DNA from 4 places in the Pannonibacter anstelovis genome. Region 3 is predicted to be linked to each of the others. Evidence: riboswitches for the same ligand, from Rfam matches in the RefSeq annotation. Region 3 holds a riboswitch; each other region holds the start of a gene.
The links. A riboswitch is a leader RNA that binds a small molecule or an ion and turns the genes downstream of it on or off. The one in region 3 is predicted to bind cobalamin.

Region 1: it holds a riboswitch for cobalamin, as region 3 does, so the genes downstream of both, cobU (bifunctional adenosylcobinamide kinase/adenosylcobinamide-phosphate guanylyltransferase) here and nrdH (glutaredoxin-like protein NrdH) in region 3, are expected to answer to the same signal.
Region 2: it holds a riboswitch for cobalamin, as region 3 does, so the genes downstream of both, V6L75_RS00960 (energy-coupling factor ABC transporter permease) here and nrdH (glutaredoxin-like protein NrdH) in region 3, are expected to answer to the same signal.
Region 4: it holds a riboswitch for cobalamin, as region 3 does, so the genes downstream of both, V6L75_RS12185 (DUF1636 domain-containing protein) here and nrdH (glutaredoxin-like protein NrdH) in region 3, are expected to answer to the same signal.

What each region holds. Positions count from the first base shown of each region.
Region 1 is NZ_JBAKBF010000006.1:219,734-222,933, reverse strand. It holds gene fhuB (Fe(3+)-hydroxamate ABC transporter permease FhuB) at 1-848, shown strand, start outside; tRNA gene V6L75_RS11715 (tRNA-Asn) at 928-1,003, opposite strand; cobalamin riboswitch at 1,275-1,498, shown strand; gene cobU (bifunctional adenosylcobinamide kinase/adenosylcobinamide-phosphate guanylyltransferase) at 1,635-2,207, shown strand; gene cobW (cobalamin biosynthesis protein CobW) at 2,204-3,200, shown strand, end outside.
Region 2 is NZ_JBAKBF010000001.1:212,489-215,688, reverse strand. It holds gene V6L75_RS00975 (NHLP leader peptide family natural product precursor) at 1-49, shown strand, start outside; gene V6L75_RS00970 (NHLP leader peptide family natural product precursor) at 84-419, shown strand; gene V6L75_RS00965 (NHLP leader peptide family RiPP precursor) at 431-772, shown strand; gene V6L75_RS00960 (energy-coupling factor ABC transporter permease) at 828-1,508, opposite strand; cobalamin riboswitch at 1,557-1,776, opposite strand; gene V6L75_RS00955 (hypothetical protein) at 2,049-3,200, shown strand, end outside.
Region 3 is NZ_JBAKBF010000003.1:174,688-177,887, reverse strand. It holds gene nrdE (class 1b ribonucleoside-diphosphate reductase subunit alpha) at 1-557, opposite strand, end outside; gene nrdI (class Ib ribonucleoside-diphosphate reductase assembly flavoprotein NrdI) at 551-949, opposite strand; gene nrdH (glutaredoxin-like protein NrdH) at 972-1,193, opposite strand; cobalamin riboswitch at 1,482-1,696, opposite strand; gene V6L75_RS06105 (2,3-bisphosphoglycerate-dependent phosphoglycerate mutase) at 1,930-2,550, opposite strand; gene dapB (4-hydroxy-tetrahydrodipicolinate reductase) at 2,582-3,200, opposite strand, start outside.
Region 4 is NZ_JBAKBF010000007.1:31,956-35,155, reverse strand. It holds gene preA (NAD-dependent dihydropyrimidine dehydrogenase subunit PreA) at 1-631, shown strand, start outside; cobalamin riboswitch at 949-1,165, shown strand; gene V6L75_RS12185 (DUF1636 domain-containing protein) at 1,201-1,656, shown strand; gene V6L75_RS12180 (ABC transporter ATP-binding protein) at 1,653-2,420, shown strand; gene V6L75_RS12175 (ABC transporter substrate-binding protein) at 2,431-3,200, shown strand, end outside.

The sequences.
Region 1 (3,200 bases), on a different contig from region 3:
GTGGCCTCGCCGCCGGAGAACTGATCGAAGGGCGCTGGCCGCGTGTGCTGGCATCTGCCGCTGCCGGTGCGATGCTGGCGCTGGCTGGCGGGCTCATTCAGGCGATGACCGGCAATCCGCTGGCCAGTCCTGAAGGGCTGGGCGTCAGTTCGGGGGCAGGGCTCGGCATCACCGTGGCGCTGTTTTTGACCGGTTCCTTCTCTCCTCTCCTGCTGCTGGGGGGCGGAGCGGGCGGGGCGGTGCTCGCCTTCCTCTTCGTGCTGGCCATCACCCGCAAGTCCGGCCACGCACCCGGGCCGGTGCTGCTGGCCGGTGTTGCCATAGGCACATTTGCGGCTGCGCTCATATCCTTCATTCTGGCCAGCGGTGATCCGCGTGCGGTCTTCGTGCTGGCCTGGTCCATGGGGCCGACCTACCGCGCCGCCGGACTGACGGCCCTTGCCTCGCTGGCCATCCTGCTCGTTGTGCTGCTGGTGCTGCCGCTGATGGGGCGCTGGCTGGAGATTCTGCCGCTGGGCGACACCACAGCCCGGGCGCTGGGCCTGTCGCCCCGCCGCTCGCGCACCTTGCTTCTGGCGCTCTCGGCCCTGCTGACGGCTGCCGCCACGCTGATAACCGGCCCCCTTAGCTTCATCGGCCTCATCGCGCCCCATATCGCGGCCTCCGTGGCGCCGGGGCGTGCGCTGCTGCGGATTGCCTGTGCTGCGGCTATTGGCGCTGCTCTGATGGTCAGCGCCGACTGGCTGGGCCGCACGCTCGATTTTCCCTACGAGATCCCCGCCGGCATCCTCGCGTCCTTCATCGGCGGGCCGTATTTTCTCTGGCTGCTCTACCGCAGACCCGCGTGAGGCGCAGTCTGCCGCACAAACGCAAAAAGCCCTGCCGTTGCGGGCAAGTTTTGAATTTTATCTAGGGAAGAGAGAAGGTTGGCTCCGCGAGCAGGACTCGAACCTGCGACCATTCGATTAACAGTCGAACGCTCTACCAACTGAGCTATCGCGGATCACCAGAAGGGCAGTGCCCTTTGCGGTGGCGGCTGTGTGCGCCGCCGTCGGTGAGAGGCGTATAACAAAGGCCTTGAGCATTTGCCAAGCCCTTTCTTCAAGAAAGTTTTCCACAGGGCTGGCTTTGGCGGAAATCTGCGGTCTTTCAACGGCTTGGGCCAGTGGATAACCCATCCGCGCCGGTTCTTGCACCCGTTGCCCGGAATGTGGAGGGGGCTTTTGCGCCGCAGGCTTGCCCTAAGGGCGTCCTTGCTGCGCTGCCGCCAAGCCGTTACAAGGAGAGGATCAGGTTCCCCGGAGGGCCAAGCCCAAGGGGATGAAACGGGAATGCGGTGCGGAGCGACTCAATCCGGGGCTCCAAAGCCGCAGCTGCCCCCGCAACTGTCAGCGGAGAATCTTGCCGCCTCATGCCACTGCAAGGCCAGTCCTTGCGGGAAGGCGCGGCAAGGTGAAGACCCGCGAGCCAGGAGACCGGCCTGATGTTGTGCAACCCCAAGGCCGCCGGGTGGGCGGACCGGAGGACCTGACATGATTTCTACTCCCCCAGACTGGGCGGATGGCAGGGCGGATCGCGCCCGCGCGTCCGCAAGAGAGCCTGACGCTGCCATGCTGCAAGCCTGCGGCTGACCCATGGCGCAGGCTGAAGGGCAGGGGGCGGCAACTTCCGTTCTGGTGACGGGCGGCGCACGCTCCGGCAAGAGCAGATATGCAGAGCAGCTGATCCTCGAAAGCGGGCTTGAGCCTGTCTATGTGGCGACTTCCGCCGCTTGGGACGGGGAGATGGAAGCCCGCATCGGCCTGCACCGCGCACGGCGCGGGGTAGAGTGGCGCACCATTGAGGACAAGGGCGGCATCGGCGCGGAACTGACGGACGTGCTCCGGCGCGAAGCCCTGCCCGGACGTGCGGTGCTGGTCGATTGCCTGACGCTCTGGCTGACCAATCTGATGATGGCCGAAGCAGACCTTGCCGCCGCTACTCAGGCGCTTTGCGCGCTCGTGCCCAATCTGCCTGCGCCTGTTGTTTTCGTTTCGAATGAAGTGGGTCTTGGCATCGTGCCGGACAACGCCATGGCGCGTCAGTTCCGCGATGCGCAGGGCCGTCTCAATCAGGAGCTTGCTGCCGTCTGCAGCCGCGTGGTCTTTGTGGCCGCCGGTCTGCCGCTCGTGCTCAAGCCCTCCTCACAACCGGATATCTCTCTATGACCGATTTTCAGACCCCTGCCGTGGCCAAGATCCCGGCCACCATCGTCACCGGCTTTCTGGGCGCGGGCAAGACGACGCTCATCCGCAATCTCCTGACCAACGCGGACGGGCGGCGCATTGCGCTGATCGTCAACGAGTTCGGCGATATGGGCTTTGACGGCTCGCTGCTGGATGGCTGCGCCGATCCGTCCTGCTCTGCCGATGATGTGGTGGAGCTGACCAACGGCTGCATCTGCTGCACCGTGGCCGATGATTTCCTCCCAGCCATGGAAATGCTGCTGGCCCGCGAGACGCCGCCGGACCACATCGTCATCGAGACGTCAGGCCTTGCTCTGCCCCAGCCGCTGGTGCGGGCCTTTACCTGGCCCAGCGTCAAGACGCGGGTGACGGTGGATGGTGTTGTCACCGTGCTGGATGCGGCAGCTCTCGCCGAAGGGCGCATCGTGCTGGACGAGGAAGCCCTTGCCGCGCAGCGCGCTGCCGATGAAACGCTGGATCATGACAATCCGGTGGAAGAGCTTTTCCACGATCAGCTCGCCTGCGCCGATCTGGTGGTGCTGAACAAGGCCGATCTGGTCGATGATCACGCGCTAGAGCATATCCGCGAGCATATCGCAGAAGATGTGCGCGCCGGTGTCGAGATCATTGCAGCTGAAAAGGGTTCGCTGCCCATCGACGTGCTGCTGGGCCGCTCCTCCGCTGCGGAGGATGATCTGGCTGCCCGCCGTGCGCACCATCATCACCACCATCATGACGATGATGACCACGATCACGATCACGATCACGATGATGACCATGACCATGATCATGATCATGATCACCACCATGACGATTTCGAAAGCCATGTGGTCATGGCGCCGGAGTTTGCCTCGCTGAAGGACATCGAGGCTGTGGTGCTGCGGGCGATGGCGCTGAAGGGCGTGCTGCGCATCAAGGGCGCGGTGGCGGTCTCCGGCAAGGCCGCGCCTGCGCTGGTACAGGCGGTTGGCCCGC
Region 2 (3,200 bases), on a different contig from region 3:
TTACATAGTCAAGGGAGATCCTATTTTCGCTGCGCTTTGCAAGAAATGAACAGAACGCCAATTTAACAACAGAGGCCAAATTTATGACGTCCATGACAGATGCCGTTGCCGGCGCCCGCGCCCACATCGAGGCTGCGCTCGTTGCCAGGGCAACTTCCGACACAGCCTTCCGCGAGCTGCTGAAGAGCAATCCGCATGCCGCCATCCGCGACATGTTCGGCAATGACCCGATCCCATCGATGAAGATCAGCGTCGTCGAGGAACAGGCCGGCGAAGTGCTTCTCGTACTGCCGCGCTCCATCGCCGAAGACGAGCTGCCGGATGAGCTTCTGGACTATGCGTCCGGCGGAAATCTGCACAAGTGCTTGAGCGATATAGGTTTCTTTACCCCAATCGAAGGCCGTGGCATCAGGTTCTAAGGGAGACGATCATGAGCGAAATCACAGCCTATCCGTTCGAGAAGGCTCGCGCCGTTCTTGAGGCCGAGCTTCGCAAGAAGGCAGAAACTGACACTGCCTTCCGCAGCGCCCTTCTGAACGATCCGCATGCAGTACTTGTGGAATTGCTTGGCACGGATCCGGTCCCGAGCCTTGCGATCCGGGTCCTGGAAGAAGCTCCCGGAGAGATCGTGCTGGTGCTTCCGCGCCGCATCGAGGCAGATGAACTGCCGGACGAATTGCTCGATTATGCAGCCGGCGGCGCCTACAAGGGCTGCAAGGGCGATGGCTGGACGCAGGACAAGCTGCGCCGCATTGGCTACGACCCATTCTGATCCACGCCTTTGCATGGAGGCCGGGAGTTCCCCGGCCTCTTTTCATGCCAAAGGCTCAGCCCGCCACATGAAGCCTTGCGTTGAACAGCGGGCTGCCGCTGAGCTGCTTCAGAGCCTTTGCGCCCGCCAGCACGCCGAGGTCCACCAGCGGCTCCAGAATGATCACGGTCATGTAAGCCGCACCGAAGCTGGCCACATCAGCGAGGTTCTCAGTGGAGAAACCGTGGCCATAGACGGCCCAGAAGGCCACCCAGGCAACAATGCCGCCCTGATAGGCGGTGGAAAGCGCCAGCGCCTGCGAATATTTCAGGTCCACATACGGTGTCGACGGCGCAATGATTCGCTTTGCCAGCAGGCTGATGCCAAAGAGAGGCACCAGCAGCGTGGTGACATTCATGCCGTATTGCGGCAGGTCGAAGGGTGCAAAGAACAGGCCCTGCATCAGCAGACCGGCGGCTAGCCCGATGGCAGCAGCCCCTGCCCCGAACAGCAGCAGCAGTGTAGAGCCGAGAATCAGATGCACCTCGGACACGCCCACGGGGTGATGCGGCAGCACCTCGAAGAAGCAAAACACGAGCGCAGTGGTCATGATGCTGCGCAGGAGAAGCGGAATGGCACCGCCATTGGTCCGCAGGTCGTCAACGGCGAGTTTTGCTGCAAGCCCGAAAGCCGTTGCCGCTGTGCCATAACTCAGGATGATTTTCGCGCCTTCAACGACGCCTTCTTCGATATGCATGCTCGTTCCTTTCTGCGCCCGCCGCGCATTGGACTGGATTGGGCTTTGCGCCCGGTCATGTGATGGACAGGTATCCTGGCTTACGGTTCACCGCTTCGCCTGCCTTCCCAGCCCTTGCGGGGCCAGTGGCATAGAGGCATCGCTCGCCGTTTACAGTTGCGGGGGCAGCCGGGGAATCAGGCCTTGCACGATGTGCGGGCCCTCACCCCGTTCCCTGTTTTTTGCCGTAGCAGCATCTGTCTGCGCGGCCCATCAGCTTCACTCTAGCCCAGATAGAAACAATGCCATAGCATTTGTGCGTTCATGCATGTCTTTCCACATACCGGCAAAAAGTATGAGCCAGGCGCATCAAAGCGCCGTGAAATCGCCCGCTTTGACAGATCATTTCACAAAGCCGTTATGCTGGAGTAGTTTACCATGCATCATCGATAGCCGCGTTCCAGCCAAAGACCTGTGTGTGACGCAGGTCACGGACCTTTATGGCAAGGTTGGGACATGGTTCCGGCGGTTTAGATTTCAGTTCTCAATCTGGAGCTTCAAATGCGATCCTTTCTGATGCGTGGTGTCAGTGTCTCCGTCATGGCCTTGGCGCTGACCCACGGTGCGCTGGCTTTCGAGGCGACCGGCAACGATGTTGCCGATGCCTTCCTGTCACGGGTAGAGGCCGGCAATGTAAAGGTCGTGTCGGTCGGCAGCGTTTCCGAAGATGGCGATCAGGTAACCCTTGAGGATGTCGCCCTTGAAGGCAAGACACCGGAAGATGGTTCCGGCACCATCGGCATCATCACCCTGACCAACGGTGAAGAAAAGTCAGATGGGACGATGAGCCTTGATGGCGTCGCCATCGAGGAAGCCGTGCTTGAAGACAAGGACGGCGCATCTGTGTCGATGGCATCGCTGACCCTGACAGGTGTGGTTCTTCCGCCTGCTGACGGGTCCAAATCCTTCGAGGAAACTGCAGATTACAACACCATCGAGGCTGAAGGTATCGAGATCGCCGAAGGTGACGTTACCAAGGCCTCGCTGGACACCGTCTATGCTGCGATCAACAGCCGCGAAGGCAATCTGCCAACCTCGGGCGAACTGAACATGACGGGTATCGCCATTGCGGTTTCAGAGCTTGACGCAGGCACTGCCAAGCAGCTCACCGATCTTGGCTATGAGACCGTGAATGCCGAAGTGGCGGCAGAGTTCAAGTGGGATCCGGTCACCGGTGTGCTTGACCTGCCGAGGCTCGACATGACCGCAGCTGAAATGGGCGGCGTCGCCCTGGCTGTGCAGATCGGCGGCCTGACCAAGGAAGTGGCCGAGAAGCTGGAAGCAGCCAAGGACAACAGCGACGAAGCCATGGCTATCCTGCAGGGCCTGACGCTGAACTCCATGCGCCTGCGCTTCGACAACGGCTCGATCGTCGACCGCCTCCTCGACCAGCAGGCCAAGACTGCAGGATCGGACCGAGCCGCAGTCGTTAGCCAGCTCAAGACCGGCCTGCCGATGATGCTCGCCCTGCTTCAGAACCCGGAGTTCCAGGCCAAGGTGGCAGCTGCTGCCGGCGAATTCCTGGACAACCCCGTGTCACTGCAGGCTGACGCCAAGCCGGCAGCTCCTGTTTCCGTCGCGCAGATCTTCGGAACGGCAGTCATGGCACCGCAGGGCCTGCCGCAGATCCTTGGGATCGACGTCACGGCCAAC
Region 3 (3,200 bases):
TTGAGGAAGGTCGGCGTTGCCGGCTGGAAGCGGCCGGTGATGATCTCTTCCATCATCGCCATGGCAAGGGCTTCGTCGCCGCGTGCCAGCGCCAGCGCCACCATGCAGACGCGGTCTTCGTAGCGCTCCAGATAGCGCTTTCCGTCAAACGTCTTCAGCGTATAGGACGTGTAATACTTGAAGGCGCCGAGGAAGGTCGGGAAGCGGAACTTCTTCGCATAGGCAGCGTCGAACAGGTCGCGCACGAATTCGAAGGAATACTGTTCCAGAACCTCGGGCTCGTAGTAGCCCTCGGTGACCAGATAATCGAGCTTCTCCTTCAGATTATGGAAGAAGACCGTGTTCTGGTTCACGTGCGAGAGGAAATACTGGCGAGCGGCCTCGCGGTCCTTCTCGAACTGGATCTTTCCCTCATCATCATAGAGGTTCAGCATCGCGTTCAGCGCGTGATAGTCCAGCGCCGTGGACTGACGGGCATTGCTGCCGCCGGAAGCCGGGGCAACGGCTGCGGAGTGGGTCTTTGCGCCCGCGTCCTGCGGGGAATCCGTGTCTAGCATGTCCAAAACCGTTCCAGTCCGAGGGTGACGTTCCCGACATCTTCCGCCGTGCCCAGAAGCTCGAACCTGTAGAGGAACGGCACGTTGCACTTGGCGGAAATGATGTTGCCGGCGATGGCATAGCCTTCGCCAAAATTGGTGTTTCCCGCAGCAATGACGCCGCGTAGGAGAGTGCGGTTCTGCTCCTCGTTGAGAAAGCGGATCACGGGCTTGGGCACCGCGCCCTTCGGGGTGCCGCCGCCATAGGTCGGTGTCACCAGCACGAAGGGCTCGCTTACGAGGGGCACGGGCGCACTGGCGTCCACGGGCAGGCGGATGGCGTCCATACCCAGCTTCTCAACGAAGCGCCGGGTATTTTCCGAAGTGCTGGAAAAATAGACGAGCCTGGCCATGGTGCATGCGCCCTTCAGTGTTTCAGGCGAGGCCGCCGATCAGGTCCGGGCGGAAACCGGCCCAGTGGTTTTCGCCGGCAACAACCACCGGCACCTGGCGGTAGCCAAGACCGGTCACATAGTCATAGGCCGCCGTATCTTCGGAGATATCGACCAGCGTGTAGTCAATGCCCTTGCGCTCAAGGGCGCGAGTGGTGGCATTGCACTGGACGCAGGCGGGCTTGCTGTAGACGGTGACGGTCATCGGTCGTTCCTCGTATGACGGACGTAACAAAGGGTTCGGCCACGCGTCTGCGCAGCCGGTATCAGATGAAAACTCAAGGACAAATTTACGCGCCCCAACCAGATAGTGTCCGGCGGAACGGTGGAAACAGGCCGCGGGCAACTACCCGGGCGGAAACTCGTAAACGGCTCTCTTCATCATGCCTGCACCCCGAAGCACTGCTGCCGAAGCAGATGGCGCTGGCCAGAGGGAGCGGACAGCCCGGCATAACCGGACATGAACTGACCACACCCCTCCGGCACCCCGCCGGTGGACGTTACGTTCAAGGCAGGTCTCCTGGCTCACGGGTCATCACGCCGCCCCGCCTTCCCAGGCCTTGCGGCCAAGTGGCAGAATAGGACGAACGCTCTCCGTTCACAGTTGCGGGGGCAGCCTGGGAATTGCCGGATTTCCGCCGGTTTCACCCTGTTCCCGTCTTAGCTCATCGGCGTTTCCGCCAGAGAACCCTGAACAGGAGTCAACATAGCGGAGATTCGATTTTTATCAATCCCTATGTGAAATGGCGTCGGATACCCACAAGATGTAGTGATCCGGCTCAAAGCCAGCACGGCCGGAAAATGGCGGAAATCTGCGAAAGAGCGCTTCAGACCATGAAAAAGGGCACCCCTTTTGAGGGTGCCCTCGATGGCAAAATTGTGTTTTCCGGGGATCAGTGCACGCCAGATCTTGATACCTCTGGACTCAGCTGACCGGGGCTTCAGTCAGCCAGATCCTCGACGCTTGCCACCTGGCCGTCTTCATCAAGACGGTAGACGACTGGTGCGCCGGTGCCCAGTTCGCGCTTGAGGATCTGTTCCGGCGTCAGCTTTTCCAGTTCCATGATCAGCGCGCGCAGGGAGTTGCCGTGGGCGGCAACGATGACGCGGGTGCCTTCCATGACGCGCGGCAGGATCTCGGCGCGGTAATAGGGCAGAACGCGCTCGGCGGTCATCTTCAGGCTTTCGCCGCCCGGAGGGGGCACGTCGAAGGAGCGGCGCCAGATGTGCACCTGCTCTTCACCGAACTTCTCGCGGGCTTCATCCTTGTTCATGCCGGTGATGTCGCCGTAGTCGCGCTCATTCAGGGCCTGATTGCGGATCGTCTCCAGGCCCTCCTGGCCGAGTTCGGCAAGGATGAGCTTCAGCGTGTGCTGCGCACGGGTCAGGTCCGAGGTGAAGGCGACGTCGAACTTCAGCTTCATGTCGCGCAGCTTGCCGCCGGCGGCCTTGGCTTCACCGATGCCCTGCTCAGTCAGGTCCGGGTCCTTCCAGCCGGTGAAGAGGTTCTTGAGGTTCCATTCGCTCTGGCCGTGGCGGACGAGCACCAAGAGACGTTCCATGCACCGATCTCCTTGAATTTCTGAATTTGTGTCAGTCGTTGAGGCCGAGCACGTCGGCCATGGAGTAAAGACCCGGCTTGCGGTCACGCGCCCACAGGGCTGCCCTGACTGCACCACGGGCAAAGATCTGGCGGTCTTCCGCCTTGTGGGTCAGTTCGACCCGCTCACCCTCACCGGCGAGGATGACGGTGTGGTCGCCGACGACAGACCCACCGCGCAGGGTGGCGAAACCGATGGTGCCGGCCTCACGCGGGCCGGTATGCCCGTCGCGCACCCGCACCGAATGCTCTGCAAGGCCGATGCCGCGCCCTTCGGCCGCAGCCTCGCCCAGCAGCAGCGCCGTGCCGGAGGGTGCATCCACCTTGTGGCGGTGATGCATCTCGACGATTTCCAGATCGTAATCGGGGCCAAGGGCTGCAGCGGCCTTCTTCACCAGCGCCGCCAGCAGATTGACGCCAAGGCTCATGTTGCCGGACTTGACGAGCCGGGCATGGCGGGCGGCGGCTTCCAGCTTCGGCTGGTCCTCGTCCGTCCAGCCCGTGGTGCCAATCACATGCACGATGCGCGCCTGGGCGGCGAGTTCGGCAAAATGCAGGCTGGCCTTGGGAGCGGTGAAATCCAGCACGCCTTCGGCGGCAGCAAAAGCGGTC
Region 4 (3,200 bases), on a different contig from region 3:
GCACGGGGGCTATTGCGGCCCGGCGGTGAAGCCGATTGCCCTCAACATGGTGGCGGAAATCGCCCGTGATCCGGAAACCTATGGCCTGCCCATATCCGGCATCGGCGGCGTCACCACCTGGCGCGATGCGGCAGAGTTCATTGCCCTCGGCGCCGGCAACGTGCAGGTCTGCACCGCCGCCATGACCTATGGCTTCAAGATCGTCGAGGAGATGATCGAGGGGCTGAAGGACTGGATGGGCGGGGCCGGTTACGAGCGGATTTCGGACTTCTCAGGCCGTGCAGTGCCCAATGTCACCGACTGGCGCTACCTCAACCTCAACTACATCGCCAAGGCGAAGATCGACGAGGACCTCTGCATCAAGTGTGGCCGCTGCCACATCGCCTGCGAGGACACCTCGCATCAGGCGATCACCAGCATGGTGGACGGGGTACGCAAGTTCGAAGTGATCGACGAGGAATGCGTCGGCTGCAATCTCTGCGTCTCGGTCTGCCCGGTGGAAAATTGCATCACCATGGAACCAATGGCCACCGGAACCGTTGATCCGCGGACGGGCCGTACCGTCTCTGGGGACTATGCCAACTGGACGACACATCCGAACAACCCCAGCGCCCGCATCGCCGCCGAGTGACGGAGCCACCGGGGAGCTTTGCTCAACGGGAATTGTTCGAACACTGCGGCGCCTGAGCGTTCCAAGTCTTGATGCGTCAGCATCTTAGGACTTGGCGTAAAGGCAGAGACTTGCGACGGCACCCCAGCCCCCGGGATGCCGTTCACCCCAGCTCGATGAGAGGCGACTCCCCCGGCTGCCGGCATAGGCAGCCGGGGATTTTTTTGTCCTTACGAAGCCATATATTGTAATGTTATCTTATAACATATATCACTACCCCAGTATGAAAACCTGTTCCGGATTTATGACGATGGAGCTTGACAGGAAGGACGGCGGATTTGATCATCTGCGGCGATGGTTCCCGGCTGGCAAAGCCTTGGCCGGGTGAAAAGGGAACACGGTACGGTGTAGCCAACAGGCGCCAAGTCCGTGACTGCCCCCGCAACTGTAGGCGGCGAGCGACCCCGGGTGATCCACTGTTCCACCGAGGAACGGGAAGGACCGGGCAAGCGGCGACCCGCAAGTCAGGAGACCTGCCATCACAACAGACCTCAAACCGCCGGGCGGGGTGTCCCGGAAGGAGCATGTCCATGACCATTCAGGGACCGGCCTTGGCCGGAACACCTGCGCCTGCGCCTATGCAGCAGGCCATCCCGAAGACGGAAGGCCCCTCCCCTTCCCATTATCTCACGATCTGCGTTACATGCCGCGACAAGGAGACCGGCGAACGGCCCGGGCATGATCTAGGCACAGCCCTTGCCAGCGCGCTGCAGGCCGATACGGACTGGTCCGTCTCAGGCGTTGAATGCATGGCCGCCTGTGGCCAGCCCTGCACTGTCGCCCTGACCGCACAGTTCAAGACCGGCTGGCTGTTCGGGCACCTGACGCTGGAAGACGTGCCGGACATTGCCGCTTTTGCCCGCCAGTATCACGGTCTGGCCGATGGCTGGTGCAAGGCATCCGAGCGTCCGGGCCGGATGGCGAAGACGGCGCTGGCCCGCATTCCCGCACCCGGCCGCACAACCACCTTCAGGCCCGGCACGTGAGCGCGCCTTTCTTCGAGGCTGATAACCTCGGCTGGGGGCCGCGCGGAAACCTCACGCTCCTCTCCGGGATCAGCTTCACCGTCAATCAGGGTGAGATGCTGGCCATTTGCGGTGCCAATGGGGCGGGAAAATCGTCGCTGCTGCGACTGCTTTACCGCTTCCACAAGCCGCAGACAGGTGACGTGCGGCTGGAGGGCACGAGCCTTTGGGCCATGTCCAGCCGTGACACGGCCCGCCGCATTGCCGTGGTACTGCAGGAGCAGCCGACGGATTTTGCCCTGACCGTGCGCCAGATCGTCAGCCTCGGCCGCCTGCCGCATCAGCGCGGACTTGCGGCAGCAGGAGCGCGTGACGGCGAGGTGGTGGAGCATGCCCTGGCCCGGCTGCATCTGACGGCGCTGAGCGAGCGCTCCTTCGGCACCCTGTCCGGCGGCGAGCGCCAGCGTGTGCTGGTGGCCCGTGCGCTGGCGCAGGAGCCGCGCCTGCTGATCCTTGATGAGCCGACGAACCATCTCGATATCCGCCACCAGCTGGAGCTGATGGCCCTGCTGCGCGGCCTGCCGCTGACGGTGATCACCACCCTGCATGACCTGACGCTGGCCGCAGAGCATGCTGACCGGGTGCTGCTGCTCGCCAACGGCACCGTGCTCGCCATGGACAGGCCGGAAGCGGCGCTGACCGAAGCCAATATCGCCGGGGCTTTCTCCGTCCGTTCACGGATCGATACCTCCGGCCATTCCCCCCGTTTTTCCTTTCACTTGTGAGATCTGACCGATGCGTATAGCCCTTGCTTTCGCCGCCCTTCTGGCCACCACCGCCAGCGCCTTTGCCTATCCGGTGACGGTGAAAAGCTGCAACCGCGATGTCACCTTTGACGCCGCCCCCACACGCGCCATCTCCAATGACGTGAACCTCACCGAAATGATGCTGGTGCTGGGCCTGACGGACCACATGGCCGGTTACACCGGCGTGTCCGGCTGGAAGACGCTGGACCCGGAGATGCGCGAAGGCGTGAAGGAGCTGCCGGAACTCGCCGAAAAATACCCCACCAAGGAAGTGCTGCTGGGTGCGGAAGCCGATTTCTATTTCGCAGGCTGGAACTACGGCATGAAGGTGGGCGGCGAGGTGACGCCGGAAACGCTAGCCCCCTTCGGTATCAAGGTCTATGAGCTGACCGAAAGCTGCATCCACATCGGCCCCAGGGAGAAGATCTCCATGGCCGACATGTACAACGATCTTCTGAACCTCGGGACGATCTTCGGCGTCGAGGACAAGGCCAGGGCGCTGGTCGCCGGTTACGAGGCAAAGCTTGCCGAAGTGACCGCCAGGGTAAAGGAGCCGGGCAAGGAGCCGCTGCGCGTCTTCGTCTATGACAGCGGCGAGGACACGCCCTTCACCGCAGGCCGCTATGCCATGCCCACCGCCCTCATCGAGGCCGCAGGCGGGCGCAACATCATGGATGATCTCGACAAGAGCTGGGCCACCGTCGCCTGGGAGCCGGTGATCGAGCGCAACCCGGAAGTGGTCGTTATCGTCAACTACGG